Regions from separate parts of the Oleiphilus sp. HI0079 genome, predicted to be linked through region 2. Evidence: predicted binding sites of a transcription regulator. Region 2 holds the regulator's gene; each other region holds the start of a gene.
The links. The regulator FliA, encoded in region 2, starts transcription of late flagellar genes. The targets are predictions, from matches to a motif close to CTAAAGTTNNNNNNNNNNCNGCCGATA.

Region 1: A3750_RS01795 (DUF5610 domain-containing protein) is a predicted target of FliA. The motif match lies at 1,501-1,527, and genes of this name have one in related genera.
Region 3: A3750_RS09920 (flagellin) is a predicted target of FliA. The motif match lies at 708-734, and genes of this name have one in related genera.

What each region holds. Positions count from the first base shown of each region.
Region 1 covers NZ_LWFT01000124.1:2,199-4,473, forward strand. The annotation lists gene A3750_RS01790 (ATP-binding protein) at 1-199, shown strand, start outside; gene A3750_RS01795 (DUF5610 domain-containing protein) at 273-1,448, opposite strand; gene A3750_RS01800 (HlyD family type I secretion periplasmic adaptor subunit) at 1,696-2,275, opposite strand, start outside.
Region 2 covers NZ_LWFT01000502.1:13,972-16,246, reverse strand. The annotation lists gene A3750_RS06550 (MinD/ParA family protein) at 1-677, shown strand, start outside; gene A3750_RS06545 (RNA polymerase sigma factor FliA) at 763-1,479, shown strand; gene cheY (chemotaxis response regulator CheY) at 1,615-2,001, shown strand; gene A3750_RS06535 (protein phosphatase CheZ) at 2,012-2,275, shown strand, end outside.
Region 3 covers NZ_LWFT01000584.1:15,077-17,351, reverse strand. The annotation lists gene A3750_RS09925 (flagellin) at 1-444, opposite strand, end outside; gene A3750_RS09920 (flagellin) at 822-2,275, shown strand, end outside.

The DNA of each region.
Region 1 (2,275 bases), on a different contig from region 2:
GATGCCGGTAATGGATGGCTACGAGGCCACTCGTAAAATAAGAGAAATCGATGCTTTGAAAGCACTACCCATCATCGCAATGACAGCCAATGCCATGCAGGGTGATAAAGAGAAATGCTTAGACGCAGGCATGTCCGACTACATCGCCAAACCCATTACACCCGAGGTACTAGAACAAAAAATTCGAAAGTGGCTATAAGCAACAGGCATTCAGAACACAGTGCATCATGACTGTGTTCCTCAACAAAACACCCGTCAAACGATTCGCCCTCTTAGGTCGAGAGCTTCGCTAACAAGGCATCAAAGAAATCATTCCTTCCATTACCCTGACCTACAGACGGCCCATAAGAACGTCCAACAGACTGATCAAACTCACGTTGCAGGTTTTGCACCAACGACTCGCCAGAGTCTTGTAATCCGACCTTGTTACTAAACGCTTTTGCAGATTCCAGTAGCTCTTCCACTTGCTGGGCATAATCTGCCAGCAATGTCTGCAAACCCGGCGGTAATTGTGGTGGGCGATACTCTTCCGGAATGCGATTGCTCAGCTTCGAAGTGCGCACTTCAGTTTGCTCAACAACAGACAAACTAGATGATTTTAGATCGAGACTAAACTGCGCTATCTGGGAGCTATCAAACTCCAAAGACAAGGCCTGATTAAACGCATCTTCAATGCCACCCGCGAAAAACGAGTCACTAATATCCGCAACCTGAACCAATAATGCATCCAGTGCCGCCACCTCGTCATTGTTTAAATCACCCTTAACCGAAATAGAAAATGCACTGGAGTATCGCGTACTCGACTCAAAGCTCGTCGCAGAAGCATTATCGGTTTCAATGGTGCTAAATTGCGCTTTACGCTGAAACAACTCCTGCGCAGAAATCTGGATACGATCGCCCTCTTGCGTCTTCAGCTCAAACTGAAAACTAGCGCGCGATCTTTCAAAAAGCCGACCTTCAGTGAACGCCGTGCTCGAAAGGCTCGTTAGCACACCTTCGTCAGCGGGTTTAAGAGTGTCTTCAAGCTTATCAATGCGTGTATTGATGCCCTGCTCTGCCGCATCGATATTATCAGAGAGATCATCGCTGAGTAGGCCAACGCGGTCGATATCATCTCGCGCCAACTGAAAGCCCTGCGTCACGCCTTCACGAGCCTGAGAGATGAGATCATCAAGCTCAGTTTGCGTTGCACCCTCGTCGCGCCGCTTGGAAATCGCTTGCTCAATAAAACCTGAAACCGTATCGACCACCGCTTGAACATCAAAGATTTTATCGCCCGGGTCGTTGGCCGAAGATGGCGGAACATCAACACCAAGACCGCGCTTTAAACCCTGCGAGAACAGCGTTGCCGTGTCTGACGGACGCGCTTGTCCATCGTTATCAGAAACGCGTGTTTTAACCTGATCCGAACCAATCCCTGGAAAAAGATTATTTAGAAAAGAGATCATGTCAGTTCCTGCCCCGCTAAGTTCAAGGATAGAGTTTGATGGTATCGTAGTTTATCGGCGCAAAGCTAAGAGTCTTTAAGTATAAAAAAACACTATCGAGCGGGTTTTTATGCCAGAAGAAAGAGCTGTACCTAAGTTCTTTGCTTACGTGTGAGCTGATTTAATGGTGCTTGTTGTACGGCGCAGCAAATTAAATAAATGCGTCCCCTTTAATTCCAATCCAAAATAGCTTAGCGATTCCCTGCATTTACCTCTCCCCCAAACTTTCTTGTTTATACCTCAACAAAGGCGAGAGGAAGAATTCGATCAACCTTCGCTGGCCTGTTTTGATTTCTGTTGTCACTGACATACCTGGTGAAAGGCGCACTTCGCGCCCTTCGATGAGCAGCTTGTCTTGGTTGAGTGTCACTCGCGCGTTGTAGACGAGCCCTTGGCGTTCATTCTGCAGCGTATTACTAGCGTCATTTGAAATTGCATCGTCCGAAATAGAACTAATTTGCGCGTCGATCAAACCATATTTGGTGAAGTTGAAGGTATCAACTTTCACTACGGCTTTCTGGCCTTCTTGCACAAAACCAATGTCTTTGTTTTGAATCATCGCTTCGACTTCGAGTGCGCTGTCGCGCGGCACGATGTGCATTAAGAGTTGGGCGCTTTGCACAACGCCGTCAATGGTGGTGGTCGCGAGTTGTTGCACTTGCCCTGTGATCGGTGCGATAAGCGTATAGTGCGTTAAGCGCTGTTCTGCTTTGGTCACTTGCTGGGACAAGGCATCGCTTTGGACTTGTAAGGCGTTTTGCTCAGCCAATGTTTGTTTGCGTTTTTCA
Region 2 (2,275 bases):
TGGGGCTTGCCAATATCGATGTCCTGCTTGGGATTACCGCTAAAGGCAACATCGCGGATGTTGTGTCTGGTGAGTTATCGCTTCGAGATATTCTTGTCGAAGGGCCGAAAGGCGTCAAAGTTGTTCCTGCTGCTTCTGGCACCCAGAAAATGGTTGCGCTAAACCACATGGAGCATGCGGGGCTGATCAATGCGTTCAGCGAACTCTCTCAAGACCTTGATGTTTTGATTATTGATACTGCTGCAGGAATATCTGACGGCGTTGTTTCGTTTGTTCGCGCAGCACAAGAGGTGCTCGTTGTGGTGACGGATGAGCCTACATCCATAACTGACGCTTACGCACTTATTAAATTGCTTAATCGCGACTATGATATGTACCGCTTTAGAGTGCTGGCCAATATGGTCCGCTCTCCAGAAGAGGGGCGACATTTGTTTTCGAAGCTAACGACCGTTACAGAGCGTTTTCTAGATGTTGCTCTACAGTACGTAGGAAGCGTTCCATTTGACGAGAATGTCAAGAAAGCGGTGCAGCGTCAGCGCCCTGTTCTTGAAGCGTATCCTAGAGCAAAGGCGTCCATTGCTTTTAAGCAGCTTGCGCAAAAAGCCGATTCATGGCCTTTGCCTAGTACTCCAAGAGGGCATTTGGAGTTTTTTGTAGAGCGTTTGGTGCAGGCTTAAGTTACTCCAAACACTTACGATCACCTTTATTCGGAAACCGGGATGGTAATAGGGACGCTGTCTCGGTTTTTTATTGTTAATTTAGATGTATAACGAAAACGAAACGCAATACGCAGAAGAGTTAATCGTTACGCATGCGCCTCTGGTTAAGCGCATTGCGCATCACCTCATGGCTCGCTTGCCTGCAAGCGTTCAGGTGGACGACCTAATTCAGGCCGGAATGATTGGCTTGCTCGAAGCGGCGGGGAAGTTCGAGTCAGGCCATGGCGCGACTTTCGAAACCTACGCGGGCATTCGTATTCGCGGTTCGATGATGGATGAGGTGCGCAAAGGTGACTGGGTGCCGCGTTCGGTCCACAGGAATGCGCGACGAATCGCGGAAGCCATTCGGAAGGTTGAAGTTCGCACAGGTGGTGATGCGAGCGATGAAGATGTCGCCGCAGAGCTTGAAATGACATTAGATGAATACTTCACCTGTCTCAAAGATAGCAACGCTGGCAAGCTTTTCTCGCTGGATGAGTTAGCAGAAAACACAGAGGGAAGTGGCCACGAGTTTGAAAGTTCAGCTGTGAATGATCGACCAAGTGAAGCCGTTAGCGTGCATGCGTTTAAGCATGCGCTTGCTGGTGAAATCGAGGGGTTGCCAGAGCGTGAGAAGCTTGTTTTGTCACTTTATTATGAAGAAGAGATGAATCTTAAGGAAATTGGACTAATACTAGATGTCAGCGAGTCACGTGTTAGCCAGATTCACTCTCAGGCAACGATGCGTTTAAAGTCCCGTATGCATGAGTGGGTCGAATAAAACTCTGATTTTAATTAAATGCGATAAAGCTATTGATTTGGCAGTAAAAAAACTGGCTAGACTGATAACAAAGGCTAGACTTCAGGGTAGGGTTTGAAGCGCTAATATGAGGTTTCGACAGCATTGGAGGTCGACTTGAATAAAGATATGAAAATCCTTGTGGTAGATGACTTTTCTACGATGAGGCGAATAATTAAAAACCTACTGAGAGATTTGGGGTTTACTAATACCGATGAAGCAGATGATGGCAATACTGCGTTGCCCATGCTTAAAACCGGTAAGTATGACTTTTTAGTGACGGACTGGAACATGCCTGGTATGACGGGCATTGAATTGCTCAAGACAGTTCGGGCTGATGATGACCTTAAAACACTCCCAGTTCTCATGGTGACGGCTGAAGCAAAACGCGATCAGATTGTTGCTGCCGCGCAAGCAGGCGTAAATGGTTATGTTGTAAAACCATTCACCGCTGCCGTGCTTAAAGAGAAAATCGAAAAGATTTTTGAGCGTATCGACGCCTAAAAGAGTGCTTATGACTGAACAAACTTCTACCTCAGGAGCGTCGAGCAATATTGAAGATGTCGATGGTTTTGAACTTCTCCTAAAAGAACAGGCTAACAAACTGAAAGAGGCGGTAGACGGGGGAGATATATCTTCTGCGTTGGCTGTGATTTCCGATATTAATCAGACTCGCGATAAAACGCTCTACGTTGAAGTCGGCCGTTTAACGCGAAGCTTGTACGAGTCTATTCGCAACTTCCAGATCGATTGCGGTGATGCGCAAAGCCAGGAAGAA
Region 3 (2,275 bases), on a different contig from region 2:
CTGGAAAGTCACATCGCTGAAGGTGCCATCGAGCAACTTCGTGCCGTTGAATTGCGTTTGCTCTATAACGCGAAGTATCTCAGCTTTAAGTTGCTGCACCTCCTCGTTGAGCGCGACACGCTCTTGCTGACCGTTGGTCGCGTTTGCAGACTGCAGTGCAAGGCTTCGAATTCGCAATAGATTATCGGTCATCGAGCCAAGGGCGCCTTCAGCAACCTGAGCGAGTGAAACGCCATCGCCTGCATTACGGATCGCTACGGACAGGCCTTGAACTTGGGCAGAGAAGCGCGTTGAAATTGCCAAGCCTGCGGCGTCGTCTTTGGCGCTATTAATCCGCAACCCTGAAGAGAGTCTCTGCAATGCTTGTTGGTTTTCACCTTGCGACTTATCCAGGTTACGTTGCGCGTTAATTGACGCGATGTTGGTATTAATTATTTGTGGCATGGTTTTCCCCTCTCGCCATACAAACAGGCATTTTCGAATTCATTTTCGGCAGATGTCTTACAAAGCGGCCGTTTGTATCGAAGAAAGCTAAAAGTGTGCCAGATAAGTTTTTAGTAGATTAAAGTCATTGCAAAACAATAAGTTATATCTTTTTGCGTCCGGAGTGCGTGAAAGGCCTAGGATATATAATGGCGTGTTTTCGGCACGCGTTTGCCGCTTTTAACACGTCTTAACACTCCGTAACAATATACTTGCCGTTTTAGGTAAAGTTATTTTTTTGGGTGCCGTTAAACATCTCAACTAGTTCGACTATCGAGAAGTTTCTTGCAGTCTGAACTACGATGTAGAACAGCAGATTGCTCAACAGGAGAGACGATATGCCTCAAATAATTAATACAAACATTGCATCCTTGAACGCTCAGCGTAACTTGGATAAATCACAGTCCGCTCAAGATACTGCACTTCAACGCCTTTCTTCTGGTTTGCGTATTAACAGTGCAAAAGATGATGCAGCGGGCCTTTCGATCGCTAGCCGGCTAGATACACAAGTCCAAGGGTTGAGTGTTGCTTCGCGTAATGCTGGTGATGGCGTATCTCTCGCGCAGATAGCGGAAGGTTCTATCGAGTCGATAACCACTAACTTGCAGCGTTTGCGTGAGTTGGCAGTTCAATCTGCGAACGGAACGAACGGTGATTCAGAGCGTGCATCTCTAAACGCTGAAGCACAGCAGCTGATCGAAGAAATTGATCGTACTGCATCGAATGCTTCGTTTAACGGCGTAAAGCTTCTTGACGGTTCATTCCAGAACAAAAACTTCCAGGTTGGCGCGAATGTCGGCGACGAAGTGAATATTTCACTTAGTTCAGTCGGCACCGAGACGCTTGGCGCGACAGAATCATCTGGCATCAGCTCAACAGCAGATCAAACGGCGCTTACGGGTACCGCATCGACTGCGTTGGTTGCTGGCGATATCGTAATCAACGGTGTAGCGATTGGCGCTTCAGATGGTGCTGTAGATACACAGTCTACAGGTTATGCTTCTTCAGGTGCGATCGCGAAAGCAGATGCCATTAACGCTGTTAGCGATCAAACAGGTGTTGTTGCAACGGTTTTAGCTAACTCGGCTGAAGGTACAGATGTTGCAGATGGTGCTGGCGCGGTTGCAGCGACCGATATAGACATCAACGGCGTAACCATTTCTCTTAGTAAGTCTGCGTCGGGTGACGCTTTCAACGATTTGTCAGGTGTTGCTGAGAGCATTAACGATAAAGCGGGCGCGACTGGCGTGACAGCAACTGTTGTCGCTTCTGATGCAGGCGCACGTATCGACTTAGTTGCAGAAGATGGTCGTAATATTACGATCGTTGGTGCGGCAGCAGGTACTCTTGGTCTGGCGACTGGTCTTGGTACTTCAGGCGGCGCGGCAACAACGGGTAACACTTACATTGGTAACTATTCGCTTTCTAGCCTTGATGGCAGTGACATCAACATCACGTCGAACACTGGTGATATTGATAACGCAGGCTTCGAAGCGGGCACGTTTTCGGGCGCAACGGCTGGTGCAATCGGTAATACACGTGAGGCGCTCACTGGTGCTGGTACTCTAACTCCTTTGGTGGCAGGCGACTTGACCATTAATGGGGTGGTTGTAGGTGCTACTAGAGCATCTGACGATACGGCATCTACTTCTGATGAAGACGGCAGTGCAATTTCCATCGCTGCAGCAATTAACAGAGTTGCTGATAAAACAGGTGTTACCGCAGAGGCAGCGCCAAATACCAAGTACAGCTCGGCAGTAACGCAGGGCACTGACTTGGCGATTACCTTGAA